DNA from 2 places in the Agarivorans sp. OAG1 genome. Region 2 is predicted to be linked to the other one. Evidence: predicted binding sites of a transcription regulator. Region 2 holds the regulator's gene; the other holds the start of a gene.
The links. Region 2 encodes MetJ, which represses methionine synthesis genes. Its sites were predicted from a motif close to TAGACGTCTAGACGTCTA; they were not measured.
Positions count from the first base shown of each region.

Region 1 (12,298 bases), 1.3 Mb from region 2:
TTCAGTGAGCGTTTCTGCAGTAACACTAATGCTTGGACCTTCATCCACACGAGTAATGGCAGCTGTATCGCTATCGCTGGCAGTTTGACCATTGGCGGTCACTTCTACACTAATGTTAAGTTCGGAAAGATTGAGAGTATCGTTGTTGACCGCGGTCACACCGGCATCGGTCAGTTTGACTTGGTTGCCATCAAGCACCAAGTAGCCATCGTCATTATTGAGCAAGGCGTAGGTCTGGGCGTCACCTTCTGGGTCGCTAGACGTAAAGTTAGCAACCACTGTGTCGGTCGATACCGACTCTTCAGTTACAGCTTCCGCGGTCACGCTAATGCTTGGACCTTGGTCAACCGGAGGTGTGACTCCATCGTCAGTGCGAGCGATGCTTACGTCAGCACTGTCACTTGCAGTCAATCCATTTGCTTCAGCTTGTATTGTAATGTTTAGAGACGTCAGGTTTAGCTGATCATCATTTACTGCTGCCACTCCCGCTTCAGTTAGCTTTATCTCATTGCCATCGATGACAAAAAAGCCTTGAGTATCATTAACTAGGCTATGAGTGATCTCATCACCATCGGGATCGCTAGAGCTAAATGTAGCCACAACAGTATCTGTATCAACGCTCCCTTCGGTAATAGCTTGTACGCTTAAGCTAATAGTTGGCGCTTGATCAGGGCTTGGTGCTGGAGGGGTTGGCTCATTGGATGAGTTATTTATTGCTAAGGGCTCTGTAGCTTCGTTGTCTGTGTCTGCGAGCTCAGAACTGGTAGCAGGAGGTTGCGTATCAAAACCAGCTTGAGCGATGGTCTCAACGCCAATTCTTTCAATAGTTACAAATCCACCATTACCGGCCGAGGAGCCATCTCCTGCGGGGGCACCACCTGCAGCAGTAGCTTCAAATAGTTCAGTCGGGTCAGCCCCTTCCAAAATGGCTTGTTGTAGCGCTTCTACATCAAGGTCATTAGCTGCATTTAACTGCGAAAGTGTTTGGCTTGGATCAAATTCTGGTAATTGAGTAGCACTATTATCACCCAGCACATATTGGTCATCACCATAATAAAAACCAAGTTGCGCGCCTTGAGAAGTTATAATCAATTCGCCAGGCGCAATAGTATCTCCCGCTTGGAGGGGTCTAATGTTGCCTTGGGCATCTACGGCAAACGCTTGGCCCTGAATAGATACAATCGTTGCACTTGAAGTTGCAATGCTCTGTTCCATTTGATTATTCCTTTCAATCTTTTTCGATACGCTTGCTGTCCGCAGCCCGCGACTCACGCCAATTCATTGGACTTAGAGTATAAATTTTAGCCAACACTGCTCGTTTTAACGAATGAATTTTTCTAATCTTGCTCTAACAAGCACCATAAATGCTTGAATCACATAGTTATTTTTTACATCGAACAAAAATAAATAGAGTTAATTCATTATCTTATGAAGCTAAAGTAAAACAATCATGAACTAAAAGCGAGAAAAATGAAATGCTTGGAATTGTTTAGAAATGGAGAATAGAGAACCAGAAAAACTGTATAAAAAAGTTTACAAAAAAGAAAGGCGTTAGATTATTAATTAGTTTAAAAGTATTTACTAGGCGGCTAAAAACAATTAAGGCCCACCGAAGTGAGCCTTAACTGATAAAGTCTTGATGACTAAATTACAGTACGTCTACTGCATTTAGGTCAGCAAAAGCTTTTTCTAGGCGAGTAACCATGCCTGATTGACCAGCGCGTAACCAAACACGTGGGTCGTAGAACTTCTTGTTAGGTTGGTCAGCACCTTTAGGGTTACCGATTTGACCTTGCAAGTATTCACGGTTAGCCGCTTCATATTCACGGATACCATTCCAAGTTGCCCACTGAGTATCAGTATCGATGTTCATTTTGATAACACCGTAACCAATTGACTCTTGGATTTCAGCTTCTGAAGAACCTGAACCACCGTGGAAAACAAAGTTAAGTGCATTTGGTGCAATACCAAATTTCTCTGCACAGTAAGCTTGAGAATCACGAAGAATAGTAGGAGTAAGTACAACGTTACCCGCTTGGTAAACACCGTGTACGTTACCGAAAGAAGCCGCAATAGTGAAACGAGGGCTAATTGGGTTAAGTTTTTCGTAAGCGTAAGCTACGTCTTCTGGAGAAGTGTAAAGCTCAGACGCGTCCATATCAGAGTTGTCTACGCCGTCTTCTTCACCACCAGTACAACCTAGTTCAATTTCTAGCGTCATGTCCATTTTAGCCATGCGCTCTAGGTACTTACCACAGATCTCAATGTTCTCTTCTAGAGACTCTTCACTTAAGTCAATCATGTGAGAAGAGAATAATGGCTTGCCAGTTTGTGCGAAGAACTCTTCACCAGCGTCTAGTAGGCCGTCAATCCAAGGTAGCAATTTCTTAGCAGCGTGGTCAGTGTGAAGAATCACAGGAACGCCGTAAGATTCAGCAATTGCGTGAACGTATTTAGCACCAGCTACAGCACCTTTGATTTGTACTTCTTGTCCTTCAAGTTTCAGACCTTTACCAGCGAAGAAACCTGCACCGCCGTTAGAGAACTGAACTACAACTGGAGCTTTAACTTTAGCAGCAGCTTCTAGAACACCGTTGATTGAGTCAGTGTTAACTACGTTAACTGCTGGCAAAGCGAATTTGTTTTCTTTAGCAATTTCGAAAACTTTCTGTACGTCATCACCAGAGATTACACCTGGCTTAACTGCGTCAAAGATCTTAGACATAGCAATGGTTCCATTTAGTCTTATTGATTAAAAATTATTCATTTCTGCATAGAACATTCTAATACAGAAAACGGGAGCCGAAGCTCCCGATCAAGTAATTAGCCTTTTGCACGCTCTTCAAGCATGGCTACAGCTGGTAATACTTTGCCTTCTACAAACTCTAGGAAAGCGCCGCCGCCAGTAGAGATGTAAGAAACATCGGCTTTAATACCAAACTTGTCGATGGCCGCTAGTGTATCACCGCCGCCCGCTACAGAGAAGCCCGCAGATTCTGCGATGGCTTTAGAAATACCCGCAGTACCGGCTTCGAAGTTTTTGAATTCGAATACGCCAACTGGGCCATTCCAAAGGATTGTTTTAGCATTGCCAATAATTTCAGCTAGTGCTGCTGTAGAATCTGGACCTAAGTCGAAGATCATGTCGTCGTCTTGTACTTCAGATACTGGCTTAATTTCTGCTTCTGCGTTTTCGTCAAATGCTTTAGCACATGCAACATCTGTAGCTACTGGAATCGCACACTCTTTCATTAGCTTTTTAGCAGTATCTACTAGGTCAGCTTCGTATAAAGACTTACCTACGTTGTGGCCGTCAGCAGCGATAAAGGTGTTAGCAATACCACCACCTACTACTAGTTGGTCAGCAATTTTAGATAAAGACTCAAGTACGGTTAGTTTAGTAGAAACTTTTGAACCACCAACAATTGCTACTAATGGACGCTCTGGGTTGTCCATCGCTTTACCTAATGCTTCTAGCTCAGCAGCTAAAAGAGGACCAGCACATGCTACAGGAGCGTGAGTACCTACACCGTGAGTTGAAGCTTGGGCGCGGTGTGCAGTACCAAATGCGTCCATAACGAAGATGTCACACAATGCAGCATACTTCTTAGATAGCTCTTCTTCGTTTTTCTTTTCGCCTTTGTTGAAGCGAACGTTCTCAAGAACAACCAATTCACCAGTGTTTAGCTCTAGGCCATTTAGGTAATCTTTAGCTAATTTAACGTCACAGTCTAATGCGTCGTTTAAGTAGTTAACTACAGGAGCTAGAGAGAACTCTTCTGCGTATTCGCCTTCAGTTGGACGACCTAGGTGAGAAGTAACCATTACTTTAGCGCCAGCTTCTAGACAACGCTTGATGGTAGGAAGTGATGCAAGAATACGCGCATCAGAAGTTACTTTTCCGTCTTTTACTGGAACGTTTAGATCAGCACGGATAAATACGCGTTTGCCTGCAAGATCTAAGTCGGTCATTTTGATAATTGACATTATCTGTCCTCTATAGTTTCAATTTAAACTTACAGTTTAGCCAGCATGGCTAAACCTACAATTCCGTGTTACTCATTAACTCTGCGGTGTCTAACATACGGTTGGCAAAGCCCCACTCGTTGTCACACCAGGCCAACACTTTTACTAAATGTTCGCCGCTTACCCGGGTTTGTGAACCGTCTATAATGCTTGAATGACTATCGTGATTAAAATCGATAGACACCAATGGTTCTTCGGTATAACTCAAGATGCCGCTTAATTTACCGCAAGTTGCCGCTTGGATGGCTTGATTTATATCAGAAACTGTAACTTTTTTACACAATGTTACACTTAAGTCCATCGCCGTAACGTTCTGCGTTGGCACCCTTACCGCAATTGCTTCAAATTTACCTGCAAATTTAGGCAAGATCCGCTCTACACCTTTGGCCAGCTTAGTATCAACCGGGATAATTGACTGCCCTGCTGCACGGGTTCTACGTAAGTCTGTATGGTAGGCGTCAATCACTTGTTGGTCGTTCATTGCCGAGTGAATTGTAGTAATAGTACCACATTCAACCCCAAAGGCTTCATCTAAGACCTGTATCACCGGCACAATGCAATTGGTGGTACAAGAGCCATTTGACACCACTTTATCGGCTGCACTTAATAGCTGGTCATTTACACCATAGACTACTGTTTGGTCTACGCAAGGATCGGCAGGATGAGAAAACAAAACTTTCTTAGCACCCGCGTCAATATGCATTTGCGCATCGGCTACCGAGCTAAAACGGCCAGTACACTCCATCACAATGTCTACTTCCAGATCTTGCCAAGGTAGCGTGCTGGGATCGCTTTGATGTAGCAGCTGTATAACTTGCCCTTCCACCAGCAATGTTTCGCCTTGAAGTAGTACATCTTCGGCGAAAGTACCGTGAGTAGAATCGTACTTAAGCAGATGAGCCATAGCTTCTGGGCTTGCCAGTTCGTTAATCGCGACAATTTTAATTTGATGCTGACGATGAGATTCAAAAAGAGCGCGAACCACACTACGGCCTATTCGACCAAATCCGTTGATGGCTACTCTAATAGCTTGCTTAGGCATACATATCGCCTTTTGATAACGCTGAAACAAAGAACCCTCTTAGCAGAGGGTTCTATTTTTTACTGAACTTACACCAAGCTAGCGCTTATAGTAGTTCGTTAGCCATGCTCACTAAGTTTTCTTTAGTGAAGCCAAATAGCTTGAATAGTTCACCAGCAGGCGCTGATTCACCAAAGGTAGTCATACCTAAAACTTTGCCGTCGAAGCCAACGTACTTGTACCAAAAGTCAGCAATACCGGCTTCTACTGCAATACGTTTACGCACAGCATTAGGTAATACAGATTCACGGTATTCAGCAGATTGCGCATCAAATACATCGGTAGCAGGCATAGACACTACTCGTACTGCTTTACCTGCAGCAGTCAGCTCTTCGTAAGCCGCAACTGCTAGTTCTACTTCAGAACCGGTGGCAATTAAGATTAACTCTGGTGTACCTGCACTGTCTTTAAGCACGTAACCACCACGTGCTACGTCTGCTAACTGCTGAGCATCACGCGCTTGCGGCGCTAGACCTTGGCGAGAGAAAATTAGTGAGGTTGGGCCGTCGCTGCGCTCTACCGCATGACGCCAAGCCACTGCAGACTCAACCGAGTCACATGGGCGCCAGGTGCTCATGTTAGGCGTTAAACGTAAGCTTGCAGTTTGCTCTACCGCTTGGTGAGTTGGGCCATCTTCGCCCAAACCAATTGAATCGTGCGTGTATACAAAGATCGCAGGTTGCTTCATTAATGCAGCCATACGTAAAGCGTTACGCGCGTATTCCATAAACATTAAGAAGGTTGCACCGTAGGCCTTTAGGCCGCCGTGCAAAGTAATGCCGTTCATAATGGCCGACATACCAAACTCACGAACACCGTAGTGCATGTAGTTGCCTGAAGCATCTTCAGCAGTAACAGCTTCAGAGCCAGACCACATAGTAAGGTTAGATGGCGCTAAGTCAGCACTACCACCTAGTAGCTCTGGCAATTTAGGACCAAAGGCTTCTAGTGTTTTTTGTGAAGATTGGCGGGTAGCAATTTTAGCTTGGCTTTCTTGCAACTCGCTAATGTAGTTATCGGCAAACTCTTTCCAGTCGGCAGGTAGTTGACCATCAACACGACGCTTAAATTCAGCAGCCAACGCTGGGTGAGCTGCTTCATAACCAGCAAATAACTGATTCCACTCTGATTGCGCTTTTTCACCATTAGGTTTGGCATCCCACGCTTGATAAACATCTTGTGGAATATCAAACGCAGCGTGTGGCCAGTTTAAGAATTCACGGGCAGCAGCGATTTCTTCAGCGCCTAGTGGAGCACCGTGACAATCGTGGCTACCAGATTTGTTTGGCGAACCAAAACCAATAACGGTTTTACAACAAATCATGGTTGGGCGAGTAGTTTCAGCTTGAGCAGCTTTAATTGCAGCGCTAATCGCTTCACTGTCGTGACCATCTACGCCACCAATTACGTGCCAACCGTAGGATTCAAAACGCTTAACTGTGTCATCGGTAAACCAACCTTCAACTTCACCATCAATCGAGATGCCGTTGTCATCCCAGAATGCGATAAGTTTGCCTAGGCCTTGAGTACCCGCCAAAGAACATGCTTCGTGCGAGATACCTTCCATCAAACAACCGTCACCAAGGAAGGTGTAAGTGTAGTGATCAACTACAGGGAAGCCATCGCGGTTAAATTGAGCCGCTAAGATTTTCTCGGCTAGCGCCATACCAACTGCGTTGGTAATACCTTGGCCTAATGGGCCAGTGGTGGTTTCTACGCCAGGTGCATATCCGTACTCTGGGTGACCAGGCGTTTTAGAATGCAGCTGACGGAAGTTTTTAAGCTCTTCAATAGGTAGCTGATACCCAGAAAGGTGCAGTAGAGAATACAGCAACATTGAGCCATGGCCGTTAGATAGAATAAAGCGGTCACGGTCTGCCCAGTTTGGGTCAGTTGGGTTGTGTTTCAAAAAGTCGCGCCATAGAACTTCAGCAATGTCGGCCATTCCCATTGGTGCACCAGGGTGACCAGAGTTAGCTTGCTGAACTGCATCCATGCTTAAAGCACGAATAGCGTTGGCGTATTGACGACGAGAAGACATGAATTTCTCCTGCAAATATTAGGGCTATTGGGTATCGAGAGGCGCGTATTGTCACAAAGTCAACGGTGTTACTCAATATTTATCTAAAAAGAATCTCCAGTTTTATGCATTTTTTCTACTGAATGCTTAAGCAATCGCATATTTACAGTTTGAATCTTCGTGATAAAGTCTTGATATAAGAACCAAACAAGGACGTTAAACAAAAAATGGCGAACAACTTTGCTTTTCGCAGCCGCAGTTTTTTTGTTTACCTGTTCATAGGTTTGTTCTCCAGTGGCTTAGCATTATTGTTTAGTGATCTCGCCCACCTCAACCCTAATCAGTTTCTTGATTCGCCCTTGCCTGCTTATTCACTGCCCTTTATTGCGGCTATTTGTATTCTGTTGTTTGAGCGCTTATTTAGTCGTTACAAACAAGTGGGTTTAATTTTTGTGGTGAAGGCTTACCACTTTGATGAGGGGCAGCTGCACTGGGGTAACCTGATATATCAGTTTGCGGTAGGCCTGCTGTTAACGTGGGGAGGCTATGCCGTAGGAATAGTTGGCCCAGCCTGTTATCTAAGTGCGGTTGTTGCCAGTAATTTGTCTTACACCGCGCGCTTAACCGAAGGTCAAGTACGCTTAAGTGTCGCATGTGGCACTGCCGCGGCAGTAGCGGCTTTATTCAATGCTCCGTTGGCCGGTACAGTGATAGCTTATGAGTTAGTCATGCGCCGATTTAATTGGCGCTCTATCGCCACCATTGCGGTGGTGGCGGCAACAGCTAGCGTTATATCGCAATTGCATGGTGGAAGCATGTTAACAATTAACCTGCCTCCACAGTCTTTTGAATGGCATGGTTTAGCCCAGTTTGCCTTACTCGGCATGTTGTGTGGTGTATTTGCTACTTTGCTGGTTAAGCTTATTCGCGCCATGCCTAAACTTAACCGCAACTATGCGGTAACTATTGCGGCTAGTGTGACAGCCTTAGCAGGACTACTAAACCCTCAATGGTTAGGTTTAGAACCTATTACGCCAAACGGTTTACTTTATTGGGAGTTAGATCTTGGCCAACAGCACCTCTGGTTATTAGCTAGGATCGTCTTAACCACTGTAGCTTTAGCCTTTGCCCTACCCGGTGGCAGCTTAGGTCCCATGTTGGTAATTGGCGGTATTTTAGGCAGTATAATTGGCGAGGTTATTCCTGATAGTGCAGACTTAATGCTAGTGATAGTAGGTATGGGCGCCATGTTTGGCGCAGTATTTCGCACCCCCTGGGCAGCGTTTTTACTCATTACCGAACAAACCATGCAGGTTGAAATTGTTATTCCAGCCATAGTGGCGTGTTTGTGCGCCAGTGCCATTGCCAAATATATCTTCCGTTCACCCAGTTTAATTGAGCAGCAACTACTCAATGCACAAATCCGCTTAATCAATAGCCCCGTTCTAGTTAAAGAAGAAAACAAAACGCTAGATAGTGAACAATTGCAGCAAAGTTAAATGTAAGACTCGGCAATAGCAGCGGCGACAAAGACAGCTAAAATACAAACACCCTCGCATTCTCTATATACCAAAACAACTCGCTAGCTCGATAAACTGAGCAGCGCTCTCCCAACAAATGCAGAAACGAAAAGCTCAGTCCCAGCATTACAGATAGCAAAACCCTAACTAGCAAAAATGAGCCGATAATACCTATCAAATAAGACAAGAAAGGAGCTATTCGCCGGAAAAACTAGGTGAAATGAAAATGAGAACGGTATCACAGAAAAATACGATAGGCTTGCAGGCTTAAGTGTTCTAGAATGACACGGATATTAATAGTGGCTTTGTATTTTATAGGGATTTTTTTTATGCGCCGCCCAGTTGTACTGTTAATAATGGCTTGGTTTTCAGGTCACGTTTTTGCTGCCGTAAATACCGACACCACCACCTTCCAAGCTAATAGTCGAGTGATTAAAAGCTTCAGCGATGAACATGGTGAAACCACCAAGCACATACCTAGCATCAAAAAGTTCGATGCTGGCCAATACTTCTATTCACAAACTCTTAAGTACCACGACTTTGTTTGGTCATGTAAAGAATACGATGACGGCGGCCAATGCCTTGATTTAACCCGTAGCCCTCGTCCTCCCATTCGCTTAGTCTCTTTTGTGCATGACCGAAATGACCAAAGTAAAATTCAAGCCGATTTAGTGCTGCTTTATAACCAGCAGAACGACAAAAAAATTGAGCTAATTAACTTGAGTGAAGACAGGACCGCTCGTAGCAAATATCAAGTTTCTACTCTGCCGGTTGTAGTGATTGTGCGTGGCGACGAAGAAATCGCTCGCAAAACAGGACTCGAAACCAGGCAAAACATGAGTAACTGGATCAAGCACGAACTGAGCAAGCCCTAACAACGTAGCTTGCATTCAAACTTGTACACTTAGCAGCTTTAGAAGCTGCTAAGTGTTATATAGTTCAAGTAAAGATCTAACAGCCACCACTTTTAGGCTTTTCTAAGCAGTGCTCTGTATCTGCCGTTCTGACTTACCACCAGCCCCTACAGATAGCTAAGCGATTAGCAACAAAATAGTTTTTGCTAAAATCTTAAAATTGAAAGCCTGCGTATTAATGGGCAAATTCAATAAAACTAATCTGCCAATGTGAATTATTTTCATTAATAAGCGCTAGCAAATCTTTTACCCCTCACTTAGAATAGACGTCCAGATGGTAAAACATCCATACGTATATAAATCCATTTACGAGATATAAACATGGCTACTCATTTATTTACTTCAGAATCAGTGTCTGAAGGGCATCCAGACAAAATTGCAGATCAAATCTCTGATGCAGTATTGGACGCGATCTTAGAGCAAGACCCAAAGGCACGTGTAGCCTGTGAAACCTACGTAAAAACCGGCATGGTAATGGTAGGCGGCGAAATCAATACCTCAGCTTGGGTTGATATCGAAGAACTTGCTCGCTCAACAGTACGTGACATTGGCTACACCCACTCAGATATGGGTTTTGATGCTGACTCTTGTGCTGTGCTTAACGTTGTGGGCAAACAAAGCCCAGACATTAACCAAGGAGTAGACCGCTCGCGCCCAGAAGATCAAGGCGCTGGTGACCAAGGTTTAATGTTTGGTTATGCTACCAACGAAACCGACGTATTAATGCCTGCACCCATTACTTACTCTCACTTGCTGGTTAAGCGCCAAGCTGAAGTGCGCAAAAATGGCACGCTTGACTGGTTACGTCCAGACGCTAAATCACAGGTTACCTTTGCTTACGAGAATGGCATTATCACTGGCATCGACGCTGTAGTTTTATCTACTCAGCACTGTGACAGCATCTCTACTGCCGATTTACGTGAAGCCGTAATGGAAGAAATCATTAAGCCAGTATTACCTGCACAGTGGCTTAACGATAAAACCCAGTTTCACATTAACCCTACTGGCCGCTTTGTAATTGGTGGCCCAATGGGTGATTGTGGCTTAACAGGTCGTAAAATTATTGTAGATACCTACGGCGGCATGGCACGTCATGGTGGCGGTGCATTCTCTGGTAAAGATCCTTCAAAAGTTGACCGCAGTGCCGCATACGCTGGCCGCTATGTAGCTAAAAATATTGTTGCCGCAGGTTTAGCCGATCGCTGTGAGATTCAAGTATCGTATGCAATTGGTGTAGCGGAGCCGACTTCAATCAGCATTGATACCTTTGGCACCGGCAAAATTGCCGATGACAAATTAGTGGCTTTAGTGCGTAAGCACTTTGACCTGCGCCCTTACGGTATTTTAAGCATGCTAGATTTGGAACGCCCAATCTACAAAGCAACCGCTGCTTACGGTCACTTTGGTCGTGAAGAGTTCCCTTGGGAAGCGACTGATAAAGCAGAACAACTAAAGAGTGAAGCTGGCTTATAAGCTATTGCTCACTCGTTAAATTAAGCCGAAAGCGTATAATCGTCGATTATCCTTTCGGCTTTTTTATTGGCTAAGTCTAAGAATTCAATTTGTGCAGCAAATAACTCATCAAGTAGAACAGTGCTTTAGGCTGGCTGAAAGCTATTTTAAGCAAAGCTTTAAGCGCCCCGCGCTGGTGCTGTCATCGCGAAAAAGTAAAGTGGCGGGCAGTGCCAATTTAAGCCAATGGCGCTTGCGTTTTAACGCCCACTTTTATCTGCAGCAACCAGAACACTTTTTGGCGCAAACCGTCCCTCACGAAGTCGCTCATCTGGTCTGCCATGCGGTTTATGGCCGAGTAAAACCCCACGGTGTAGAATGGCAACAGATAATGCAGCAGGTTTTTAACTGCCCCGCTGCGACCACTCACAACTACTCACTAGAACATCTACAGCTAAGTAGTTTTGAATATCGCTGTGCCTGCCAAGTTCATCAATTAAGCGTACGGCGTCATAACAAAGTGCTAAAAGGGGCCAGTTATCAATGTCGTAAGTGCCACGCGCCATTAATCGCCAGCACTTTAAACTAAGCCAACTAGTTTAAATAGTGCCGCTGGGCTTAAGCGCTTTTTAGGTTTATCCTTTAACGGTCAACTCCTTAACCATTACAACTATCCAAAAGGCCTATTTCTCACCATGCGCATTCCACGAATTTTCCACTCTCAGCCGCTCTCGCTAAACATGGTCACAGAGCTTGATGATGAAGCAGCCAATCACGTTGGGCGGGTACTGCGCATGGAAGTTGGCCAGCAACTTGAGCTGTTTAATAACGACGGCAATAACTACGCAGCACAAATAGAAAACGCCAGTAAAAAGCATGTGTCGGTGAAAATTACCGCAGTTACCGCTAACCCTAGCGAGTCTCCTCTGCATATCCATCTAGGCCAAGTGATTTCTCGTGGTGACAGAATGGAGTTTACCATTCAAAAATCCGTGGAATTGGGGGTCAATAAAATCACTCCTCTCACCAGCGAGCGTTGTGGGGTCAAGCTCAACCAAGAGCGCTTTGAGAAGAAGCGTCAACAATGGCAAAAAATTGCTATTGCTGCTTGTGAGCAGTCGGGGCGCAGTGTTGTGCCAGAAATAGCGCCACTACAAAGCCTAGAGCAATGGGCCAGCGAAGAGTCTGCCGCTATGAAGTTGAATTTGCACCCAAAGGCCCCATATAGCATTAAGACCCTGCCAACTCCTGAACACGGAGTAAGGCTACTTATTGGGCCAGAAGG
Region 1 covers NZ_AP028990.1:3,896,526-3,908,823, forward strand. Annotated here, with positions in the region: gene OAG1_RS17650 (retention module-containing protein) at 1-1,215, opposite strand, end outside; gene fbaA (class II fructose-bisphosphate aldolase) at 1,649-2,725, opposite strand; gene OAG1_RS17660 (phosphoglycerate kinase) at 2,824-3,987, opposite strand; gene epd (erythrose-4-phosphate dehydrogenase) at 4,043-5,068, opposite strand; gene tkt (transketolase) at 5,154-7,148, opposite strand; gene OAG1_RS17675 (chloride channel protein) at 7,355-8,626, shown strand; gene OAG1_RS17680 (hypothetical protein) at 8,977-9,522, shown strand; gene metK (methionine adenosyltransferase) at 9,883-11,034, shown strand; gene OAG1_RS17690 (SprT family zinc-dependent metalloprotease) at 11,117-11,602, shown strand; gene rsmE (16S rRNA (uracil(1498)-N(3))-methyltransferase) at 11,709-12,298, shown strand, end outside.
Region 1: metK (methionine adenosyltransferase) is a predicted target of MetJ. The motif match lies at 9,825-9,842, and genes of this name have one in related genera.

Region 2 (12,298 bases):
CTTAGGCATGAATGCCGTTTGGATGACGCCTATCTTTGACTCAGAAGGCGATAGCAAGCTAGATGCTACCGGTTACTTTACCCGTAACTACTTCGCCATCGATCCTAACTTTGGCACCATAGAGCAAGCGCGCACATTAGTAAATGAAGCACATGCGCGTGGCATGTACGTAATCTTTGATGGCGTATTTGGTCACCATAAAGGCAATGTAACACCTTCTCCAAATGGCTTAACGCCTTCAGGCTCTGATAACCCTGTTAGCTACCCAGGTACCGATAACGATACCCTTGAGTTTTATAAAGAAGTTGCTAGCTACTGGGTAACAGAACTGGGTATCGATGGCTGGCGTTTAGACCAAGCGTACCAAGTGCCTGTTGGTGCATGGGGCGAAATTCGTAAAGCGGTTGAAGATGCATCTAAAGCAACCACCTACACCATGAATGGTGAAACTGTTAATCCATTAGCGTACATGGTGGCAGAAATTTGGGATGGCGGCGGCAGTCAAATTCGTGATGACGGCTACGGACCAGAAACAGCACCAGGTTTGTGTTCGGCCTTTGATTTCCCAATGCGATATAGCATCACTCAAACTTACGCTGTAGAAGAAAGCGGCAATGGTGGTCGTGATGCAACTAACTTAAACGCGGCATTTAACGCTCAGATTGCTAATCCTTCTCACGCAGTGCCAAATGGTTTTATTGGTAATCATGATTTATTGCGTTTTGGTGATTTATTGCAACGCGGCGATATCGCTGAGCCAAGTGATCAAGAATACTGGGATCGTCACAAAGCAGCTTATGCATTCCTAAGTGCTTATTCTGGACCAATTACCCTTTACTACGGTGAAGAAATTGGCGATGAAGTACCAGATTTTGCCGACCAAGTTAGCAATACAACCTGTGCAGATTTAGGTTTGTGTGATGACCACGTGGCTCGCAACAGCGGTCAAGTTGAAGGCCTAGCCAGTGAGCAAGGTGGCAGTGTATTTAATGCCAACGCCAATCAGGCTGATTTACGTGATTACATTAGCTCTTTGATGACCTTACGAGCAGCAAACCCTGCGCTTTATAAAGGTGAGCGAGTTGCCATTAATCATGATGATGCGGCTAATGTTTTCTTTGACCACAAACAGTTCGAAGACAACACCATTTTGTTCCTGAACAATACTAGCGGCAACAGTTACACCATTACGGTAACCGGTGATGATGTTGGTAGTGACGGTCAATTACGCAACATGCTAAATAACGAGACCATCGATATTGCTTCTGGTGGTTATACCATCGATATTGATGGCTTCGAATCACTATTCCTTGAAGTGATGTCTGCTACCGCCGATGGCCCACAACAAGGGAACGGTGGAAGTTTGGTAGGAACTGGCCCCTTGGCAGATTGTAATGCCCCTGATGTTGCAGGAAACGGTCCACTGGATAAAGAAATGTGGATCCGTGGTAACTATAGTGGTGGCGACGGGTTCATGGCCACGCCAGATAGCCATAAGTTCACTTACAAAGGCGACAATATTTACCAAGTGGTGGTAAACGAAACAGCGACCACTTCGTTTGGCTTTAAGTTTGCTGCATCAGATTGGAGCTCAGAATTTGCTTCATCTACCGGAGTGGCTGTAATTGCAACGGAACAAGCAATGTCTATTGCAGCCGGTGAAGGTACAGAATCAAGTGTAGTTATCCCTGAAGCAGGTGAATACGTATATAGCTTTGAAATCAATGATGCCTTAACCGGCGGAACAATGATGATTAGCAAGTGTGAGTAAAAATTGAGAGGTGGCTTCACGCCATCTTTTCTTGTGCGGAAGGTTTTCTAGCAACCCTTAAAACTAGAGTGAAGGTAGCAACCTTCAAGCGTTTGTAAACACCCTTAATATCCTATTTGGCCTCTTAGTTTAAGAGGCCTTTTTTTATCCAACATCAGCTTATTTAAGGCTTTTGCAAAGGCTAACTAAATCAGCTTGAATAGCCCCTGCAGTCACTTCTCTGCCCGCGCCTGGCCCTTGAATCACCAAAGGGTTTTGCTTGTACCATAAGCTCTCAATGGCAAACACATTGTCACAAGGTTTAAGGTTAGCAAAAGGATGAAGTGCATCAATTGCTGATAAGCCAACTTCAGCCTCTCCCTTTTGATTCACTTTGGCTAGAAAACGAATCACTTTGCCCTGGCGCTTAGCGTCATTAAAGGCTTCTAGCATGCTTTGGTCTAACTCGCTCATCGAGTCTAAAAACTGCTCTACAGTTAAGGCAGCTAAATGCTCTGGCACTAACGAGCTAAGCGCAATATCGGCTAGCTCCAACTGTAAACCCGCCTCTCTAGCTAAAATAAGCAACTTGCGCTGCACATCTTTACCAGAAAGATCCTCGCGAGGATCTGGCTCTGTTAAACCTTGATTTAAGGCATCGGCGAGCAATTCAGAAAAGGCTACTGTTCCGTCGTACTGCTGGAACAACCAACTCAAAGTGCCAGAAAATATTCCTGAGATGGTATGAATCTCATCGCCAGAGTCGCGCAAACTTTGAATACTTTTTTGCACTGGCAAGCCCGCCCCTACCGTGGCGTTACTTAACCATTGCGCACCATGGTCACTAAAGGCCTGCTGCAAGGCTGAATAATTAGCTTGCTCACTTGCACCAGCATGCTTGTTAGCGGTAATAAGGTGGAAACCATGTCGAGCAAACTCACCATAATAAGCACTTAATGCCTCACTGGCGGTAATGTCTAACACAGCAAGCTCGTCATATGGATGACGTTTTAACTTATCAAATATCTCTGGCCAAATAAGTGCAGTATCTGCCTCACTGCTGTTTAGCTGCTCAAGCGCTAAGCCAGTAAAATCTAAATGGCCAGCTTTACTAGAAAACACCCCCGCCAAACACAACTCAATTTGATGTTGCTGCTCCAGCTTAGCCTGTTGCTGGCTAAACAACTCAAGCCACTGGCTACCGATGTTGCCTTTACCAAATACCACCAAACCCAACTTGGTTTTTTGCTTGAATAAGTGGCTATGCAAGTCTTTTAATAGCGGCTCTAAGGTGATTTTTCTCACCACCGCACACAAGCTCAACTTATCGGCACTAGAGTGAATAAACTCTAGTGGCTGCTCAGCCAGATGCTGAAAAAACTGGTAACACTGCTGTGGGTTATCACACACGCCCGCGCCCACTAGGGCCACCAAACTGTAACCTTCGCTACGCTCAATTTTTTGGATATGAAATTGGCTCGCCAGTTGGTCTATTTTTGCTAAGGCTTCATCTACAAGCTCACAGGTGTAAGCCATACGTAAAGAACCGGTTTCACTATGTTTATGGCGAGTCGCAGGTGCTAAATGGCTACAGGCCAAAGCTTCTAACAACGCAGTAGCGTTATTAGAAAAATCTTCAGTAAATGTAAGCTCCAGCAGTACCACATTGTCTACCGAGGTAACAATTTTAGCGCTGTGACTGTTTGCGCCTTTACGGTGAATTAAGGTTTGCCCGTCGTTGGGAGCGTAGCTGCAACGCAAGTTCACTTTTTGGCGAGAGCGCGCCAGTGGCTCTAAGGTGCGCGCATGCAATACCGAGGTACCAATGCGCGATAATTCTGCCGCTTCATTCAACGCAAGATTTTCGAGCAATACCGCATCTTTCACTAAACGTGGGTCTGCACTGTAAATACCGGCCACATCACTCCAAATCGTAGTAGACACAGCATCAGCCAAGGCGGCTAACTCGGTAGCCGAGTAATCACTGCCGTTGCGACCTAAAGTCACGGTACGTTGTTCACTATCACTACAAATAAAACCCGTTACCACTATTCGGCAAGCGGCTTTTTCAGCTAAACATTTAGCTAATAACGGTGCGCTTTGCGCAACATCTACTTGCGGTTGAGTAGATAACTCCGCTTTAAAAAACTGGCGAGAATCTAACCACTCGGCTTGGCAATCTTGAGCACTTAACAAAGCAGCCAATAAACGTGCAGACCAACGCTCGCCAAAAGACAATACTTCATTGCAGGTAAAGGCTGTAAGCTCACCTTCAAGAATACTAGCAATTTGGTGATGCTCGCCATCAAGCGCTGTTAGGATCGGTTTGGCAGCGGCTTCATCAAGCAGCTCATTCACCAACTTGCTTTGAAATTCAATTAAACCGGTGAGCGCATCTGCTGCGGCATTATCGGCTTGTTTAGCCAACTCAATAATATTGATTAAACGGTTAGTGGTTTTACCCGCTGCCGATACCACAATTAAATCCTGTGCTTGGGTATGCTCGGCCACAATGGCCGCCACCCGCTTAAAGCACCCTGCATCAGCTAAGCTGCTGCCACCAAATTTATGCACATGTCTATTTACCGACATGACTTACCTCTCTACAACGCTGGTAAAACTACAGTTGGGCAAAGGCCTGCTGTAAATCATTAACTAAATCTTGCGAATCTTCCAAGCCTACCGATACCCGCAATAACTGATTAGAAATGCCAGCCTCTGCTAGCGCTTCTGCCGACATCGCAGCGTGCGTCATGGTAGCCGGATGAGCAATTAGACTCTCTACGCCACCTAAAGATTCCGCCAAAGAAAACAACTGTAAGCTTTTTAAAAACTTAACCATTTGGCTTTCTTCTAAATTCAATTCAAAACTGAACATAGCACCAAAGCCTTTTTGCTGGCTTTGCGCTAAAACATGCCCAGGATGCTCTGGTAAACCAGGATAGTAAATCGCGCCCACCGCTTCTTGCTGCTTTAAACATTCCACCAAGGCTTGGGCGTTTTGTTGGTGTACATTCATACGTGCTTTAAGGGTACGCAAACCACGTAAGGTAAGGTAAGAATCAAAAGCCGACCCCGTTAAACCTAAACAGTTAGCCCACCACGCCAATTGCTCGGCCAGTTCTTCGTTGGCCGCAACCACCATACCTGCTACAACGTCGGAGTGACCATTAATGTATTTAGTGGCCGAATGCACCACAATGTCGGCACCTAACAAAATTGGCGTTTGCAAAGCAGGCGACAAAAAGGTGTTGTCTACTACCACCAATGCGCCTGCAGCATGTGCCTGCTCGGCAATCGCTTTAATGTCTACTATTCGAAGCAAAGGGTTACTTGGGGTCTCTAACCACACTAATTTTGGCTTTTTAGCCAATAACTGAGTTAAAGCTGCATCATCGTTTTGATCAACAAAAGCTACTTCAAAGGCATTCTTCTTAGCTAGGCTGTCGAATAAACGGTAGCTACCACCGTAACAATCATGCGGCGCAACCAATAAATCACCTGGCTCAAGCAAGGCGGTAACAAGGTTAACCGCCGACATACCGGTGTTAGTAATTACCGCACCAGCGCCATGTTCTAAATCGGCAATGGCCTCGGCTAAAATGTGGCGAGTAGGGTTACCTGAACGGCTGTAATCAAACTGGCGTTTTTGGTTAAAATCAGCAAAGCTGTAGTTACTCGACAAATAAATAGGCGGCACTACCGCACCGTGTTGGGTATCACTTTCAATACCGCTGCGCACTGCTATAGTAGCTGCTTGTAGATCTTTTAAAGACATTGCTGATTTACTCCCTCAATTTATCCTGCCACTTTACCACCAGCAAAAAAGACGTCAACACTTCTAGACGTCTAAATGTCTTTGCTGTTGGATTGCTAAGTCGCATTTCCCCCGTTACAATAGGGTCTCTTTAGTTTGGTGTGTATTGCAGAATGTCTACAGATTGGAATGGTGAGTGGATCAGCCCTTACGCTGAGCACGGTAAAAAAAGCGAACAAGTAAAAAAAATCACAGTATCTATCCCACTAAAAGTGCTAAAGATATTGACCGATGAGCGAACCCGTAGACAAATAAATAACCTACGCCACGCCACCAACAGTGAGCTACTTTGCGAAGCATTTTTGCACGCCTACACAGGCCAGCCGCTCCCCGACGACGCCGACTTGCAAAAAGACAAGCCAGACCCGGCCTTAGAAAAAGCCGCCCAAGCAGAATTGGATAAAGAAGATTAACATTTTACAAAGCCGCTCACCGAGCGGCTTTTTTATTGCCTAAACCCAGCGTACAACAAACTATTTTCACCAACTATTACTCATAAACTGTAATCAAATTGGGGGCTTACCGGTCTGTAAACAGGCTCTTAATTTAAAATAGGTAAAAGGATGAAAACGTCGTACCCTCCTCAGTTAGCCTCAAAACTATCACTTGGTCTTTTATGTTTAAGGCTAAGCATTGCCCTCGTGTTTACAATATGGGCTTTAGATAAAGTACTTGTGCCAGAGCATGCAATAAAAGTGTTCTCTGGCTTTTACGGATTAAATTTAACCACCAATACACTTATTGCCATGGGGCTTGCACAACTCGCCTTTATCGCAGCCTTTACCTTAGGTTTATGGAAAAACATTACCTACCTTGCGGTATTGGTACTGCATGCTGGTTCAACATTTTCTTCATTTGCTAAGTATCTAGACCCATTCAATAACTTATTGTTCTTTGCAGCTTGGCCAATGCTCGCTGCATGCTTAGCTCTCTATTTGCTGCGAGATTATGACACTTGGACTTTGGGTAAAGCTCACTCTTTAGAGCAGAGAGAAGAAGCCAACAACTAAGTACTAATTGATAAAACGAAGCCGCTGATTAAGCGGCTTTTGTTGCTTTATCTTACCTAAGGCTACGCTTGCCTCCATTTGCTTTATTTCTCATCTGTTAGCTAAACGCACCCGTTTCGCCTAACGGCGACGTCATTTTCTTTGAACAACCAAAGAAAACGAAGCAAAAGAAGGGTTGCCCCGCATTACCTTCCTCCTATGTTCAAGCGCACAAAGCGATGCTTTGTTTACATCTGTGCTTTCACCTCAGTTTAAAGCGCGCCTGCGCAACTCGGCGATAATGAAGGAATAGAAAGAGTAGGATAACTTGAGTTGATTTGCGCAAAGATGATAGTACGTTATGACGTTCGATCTATCTGTTAAACAAAGCATAATTTGATCTTTGCTCTCTGATCCGCAACCTTGTGCTCAGTTGGCTTTCGCGCATAGAATAGCAATGGTCAGCTTATGCTGACAAAATGTGGAAGGAATCAATACTACAGATGATAACGAACGTAAGGTGTAGAAGCTGCAACAAGAAAGTTGACACCAAAACCTTAAGATTGGCTGAAGACAAATACATATGCCAATCGTGTTTCAATGGCCTATTCAAAGAGTCGTTTATCCCTGAGACCTTGAGAAGAACATTTACGCCGAAAGAGAGTAAGACTCAAGGAAAAGAACCCTTTAGCTCATCTGCACTTTATGGCTCGCTAAAAGTAAAAGAGCAAACGCCAAACTATCTACTTTTAGCTAGATCTAGAAGGAAGCTAATTGAAAACATTGTAGTGAGATTTGTAGTCGTCATTTTGTGGTCTTTGATGCTCTTTAGTTTTCCTGACAACCAAGACGCACTGATAAAATTAGTCAGCTCTAATGCGGCATTAGCATCAAAAGATATTTTGTCAGCCGTAATTTTTTTACTCTTCATGATAGTGCCAGTGCTAGTGATAGTTGACTCTTTTCGTGTCTTTAAAACTATTGCAGCAGGACAAAAATATGAATTTAAAAAGATTGCTTATCTGTTTTTGTGAATAACAAAAAAACATTGGATTTTACAGACATTGAGTGTGTAAACATTCGAGTAATTTATGATAACGATGGTGCAGATGTATACCGTCTTTCATTATCACTAAAGCGTGGTGGAAGATTCTTCATCGAATCAAGTACTGACGGTAATGAAGTGTTTGAAATCTCTGAAGCCGTTGCAGATATAATAATAACAGAAGTTAAAATGGCCTAACAAACAGCTTTAGTCGTTCTTTAGGGCAATGATTAGATTTATCCATGCTTATGACTACTCAAAAAAATCTCTGCATACGTGACTTATCAAACTGATTTCTGCCCACACACTTAATATCACTAAACCCAGACACAAAAAAAGCGCCCTTAGGCGCTTTTTGTTTGCTGTGTAGCGTAAATAAGGCTGGCTTATTTTTTGCCCAATACAGCGAATTTCTTGTTGAAACGATCAACACGACCACCGGTATCAACGTTACGTTGCTTACCAGTGTAGAACGGGTGACATTTGTCACATACGTCTAGGAACATTGCGCCAGTGCGAGTAGATTTAGTTTCGATTACGTTACCGCAAGAACAAGTAGCAGTAAGTACTTCGTAAGTTGGGTGGATATCAGTTTTCATGGATTACCTCAATACTTGGGCCGTATCGCCATCTGGTCGCCACAATTGACACCAAACACCATACGAAAGCAACTCTATCAGAGCCTATAAATTTTAGGTGGCGGATCATATAAGAAGCCACCTAGCATAGCAAGCACCCAACAACAAAAAGCGGGCAAAAATTCGCCAAACGCTTAATTTGCTCCGCAAGGTGCTCTGCCAGTAGAATGAGACAGGTTTTTTGCTTGAGTTTATTCATTAGTGTCGATTGTTCGTGTTGCCTTAGCTATTCCCCTGCGTCGCCTTTTTGATTACAGCGTGCCAGCAAACACTCCCATGCCAGCCATTGGTACTCGCGTAAAGGTGCCTTTTGGTAAAGGCGAAAAAGTAGGTTTAGTAATAGAACACCCCTGCGATAGCGACATTGCCGAAGATAAACTCAAACCATTTAGTGAATCACTCGATCAACAAGCATTATTACCAGAAAGCCTATTTAAGCTACTTAATTGGGCTAGCTCTTATTATCACCACAGCTTGGGAGATGTTATCAGCCAAGCCTTGCCGGCACTTTTACGCAAAGGTGAGCCAGCCAAAGCGAAAAGCATTGTGGTGTGGCGTTTAAGCGAGCAAGGCAAAGTGGCCGATCTAGCTAACTTTACCCGCGCCCCCAAGCAAGGGGTTGTATTAGGCAGCTTACAACAGCAAGAAGATGGCAAGCTGAGTGACGAACAATGCAAACAACAAGAGTTATCCCGTACTGCCATTAAAGCGCTAGTAGATAAAGGTTTTATCGAAAAACATGAGATTACGCCCGCGCCGGCGCTGTGGTCGAAAAGCGATACCAACAACCAAGCCTCGCTAAAACTTAATGCAGAACAAGCCATTGCAGTGGCGGCAGTTAATCAAAGCATTGGCAGTTTTCAGGCCTTTCTTATCGAGGGTATTACCGGCTCGGGCAAAACCGAGGTGTATTTAAATATTATTGCCGAAGTGCTCGCTCAAGGTAAACAAGCCTTAGTATTGGTGCCCGAAATTGGCTTAACGCCACAAACCTTAGCGCGCTTTGCCGAGCGCTTTAAAGTGCCGGTTTATGCGATTAACTCAGGTTTAAACGACACCGAGCGTTTTACCGCATGGCTTAAAGCCAAACAAGGCGAAGCAGGCATTATTATTGGCACGCGTTCGGCAGTATTCACCCCCATGAAAAACCCCGGGGTAATTATTATCGATGAGGAGCACGACAGTTCTTTTAAGCAGCAAGACAGCTTTCGCTACCACGCGCGCGATTTAGCCATAGTGCGTGCCCGCTTAGAAAAAATGCCGGTGGTGCTTGGCTCTGCCACCCCATCCTTAGAAAGTTTACATAATGCGCTAAGCGGCCGTTACTCACACTTAGAACTAAAGCAACGCGCCGGTAATGCAGTATTGGCCGAGCAACAATTACTGGATATTCGCCAGCAGCCACTATCGTCAGGTTTATCACCAGCACTAATTAAAGCCATGCGCATTGAGTTAAAAGCTGGCCGCCAAGTAATGCTGTTTTTAAATCGCCGCGGTTACGCCCCTGCGTTGCTGTGCCATGAGTGTGGCCACGTATGTGAATGTGAGCGCTGTGAGGCCTACTTTACCTATCATCAGCAACCTCGCCACTTGGCTTGTCACCACTGTGGCAGCCAAAAAGCCGTACCACACCAATGTGAGAAATGTGGCTCTACCAACTTGGTAACAACAGGTTTAGGCACCGAGCAGTTGCAAGAAGCCTTGCTGGAGATTTTCCCCGAATACAAAGTGGCGCGCATCGACCGCGACAGTACCCGCCGCAAAGGCAGCTTAGAACAGTTGCTGGACGATATTCACAACAACCAATACCAGATTTTAATTGGCACCCAAATGTTGGCCAAGGGCCACCACTTTCCAAATGTAACCTTGGTTGCCTTATTAGACATAGACCACGCGCTGTTTTGCTCTGATTTTCGCGCGCCAGAACGCTTAGCCCAACTTTACGTTCAAGTAGCTGGCCGAGCTGGTCGAGCGAATCTGCTGGGCAAGGTGTTGTTGCAATCTCACCACCCTGAACACGAGCTGTTGCAAGATCTTATCAACAACGGTTACCAACATTTTGCTCGCTTTGCCTTAAACGAGCGTAAAGATACCGAACTTCCCCCCTTTAGCTTTCAAGCGCTGTTTCGCTTTGAAGCTGCCGATGGCAACGCAGTTAACGAGTTTAGCCAACAGCTATACCAACTCGCTCAACCGCTACAGCAAGGCGAAACGTGGGTATTTCCGCCCTGCCCTGCACCACAGGCTCGCCGTGCGGGTAAGTTTCGTATGCAACTGTTGATTCAAGCCGAACAACGCCCGCAATTGCACCAATTGGTTTATCGCCTGTTGCCTCAACTAGAAAGCTTAAAACTAAGCCGAAAAGTACGTTGGTCACTGGATATCGACCCTTATGACATGCAATAAATCTAAGGCTTTTTATAAGGCTTTTTATAAGGCTTTTTATAAGGCTTTTTATAAGGCTTAAAAGATCAATCTCTCGCCAAGCAGCACCTAGGATCTTAGATGATTTCCCCTAGCTTCCAAAACTAAGGCTAATTAGCCCAGATAAGAGATAGTTTTCGTCACAAATTGTCGGTAAAATGCCCGCTTTGTACAATTTATTTACGCGAGATTGGTGCCAACCTACATGAAAGAGCTTATTCAACAACTTCTGGAACAAACGGTCACAGCCCTAAAACAACAGCAGGTGCTGCCTGAAGGATTCGAACCACGTATCCAAGTAGACCGAACCAAAGATAAAGCTCACGGTGATTTAGCCACCAACCTTGCGCTAATGGCTGCTAAGCCTGCGGGCAAAAACCCACGCGAGTTGGCTCAACTCATCGTAGATAACCTACCTGCTTCAGCCTTGGTAGAAAAAACTGCGATTGCGGGACCAGGCTTCATTAACTTCTACCTAAACAACGATTGGTTAGCGTCGCAAGTTGAAGCCATGGCTAGCTCGCCAACCGCTAACGTTAAGCCTGCTGACAAAGCCCAAACTATTGTGGTGGATTACTCGGCGCCAAACGTAGCCAAAGAAATGCACGTAGGCCACTTGCGCTCAACCATTATTGGTGACGCTGTTGTTCGCACCCTAGAGTTTTTAGGTCACAAAGTGGTTCGCGCTAATCACATCGGCGACTGGGGCACTCAGTTTGGCATGCTAATCGCCAACCTAGAAGAAGTAGAGGCGCGTGGCACCGATGCTGGCGATATTGAATTAGCCGACTTAGAAGTATTTTACCGCGAATCTAAAGCACGCTACGACAGCGACGAAGCATTTGCCGAACGTGCCCGTAATTATGTAGTAAAACTGCAAAGTGGCGACGAGTACTGCAACACTATGTGGCGCAAACTGGTAGACATTACCCTTAGCCATAACCAAGCCGTTTACGACCGCTTAAATGTATCGTTAACTAAAGACGATGTGATGGGCGAAAGCATGTACAACCCCATGCTTAACGACGTGGTAGCTGATTTAAAACAACAAGGTTTAGCAGTAGAAGATAATGGCGCTACCGTTGTATTCCTTGATGAATACAAAAACAAAGACGGCGACCCAATGGGTGTAATCATCCAGAAAAAAGATGGCGGCTTCTTGTATACCACCACCGACATCGCCTGTGCTAAATACCGCTACCAAAACCTTAACGCAGACCGCGTGTTGTACTTCATTGACTCACGCCAACACCAGCACCTGATGCAAGCTTGGAACATTGTTCGCAAAGCCGGTTACGTGCCAGAGGAAGTTCCATTAGAGCACCACGCCTTTGGCATGATGTTGGGTAAAGATGGTCGCCCATTTAAAACCCGTAGCGGCGGCACAGTTAAGTTAGTGGATTTATTAGAAGAAGCTGAGCAACGCGCGCAAACCATTGTGGCTGAAAAATCTCGCGATTTAGATGCCGAACAACAAGTGGTAGCCGCTAAAGCGATTGCTATGGGTGCAGTAAAATACGCCGATTTATCGAAAAACCGTACTACCGACTACATTTTTGATTGGGAAAACATGTTGGCCTTTAACGGCAATACAGCTCCTTACTTGCAGTACGCTTATACCCGTATCCAATCAAT
Region 2 covers NZ_AP028990.1:402,076-414,373, reverse strand. Annotated here, with positions in the region: gene OAG1_RS01950 (alpha-amylase family glycosyl hydrolase) at 1-1,771, shown strand, start outside; gene metL (bifunctional aspartate kinase/homoserine dehydrogenase II) at 1,931-4,342, opposite strand; gene metB (cystathionine gamma-synthase) at 4,371-5,528, opposite strand; gene metJ (met regulon transcriptional regulator MetJ) at 5,681-5,980, shown strand; gene OAG1_RS01930 (hypothetical protein) at 6,209-6,577, shown strand; gene OAG1_RS01925 (hypothetical protein) at 7,060-7,590, shown strand; gene rpmE (50S ribosomal protein L31) at 7,988-8,200, opposite strand; gene priA (primosomal protein N') at 8,441-10,645, shown strand; gene argS (arginine--tRNA ligase) at 10,869-12,298, shown strand, end outside.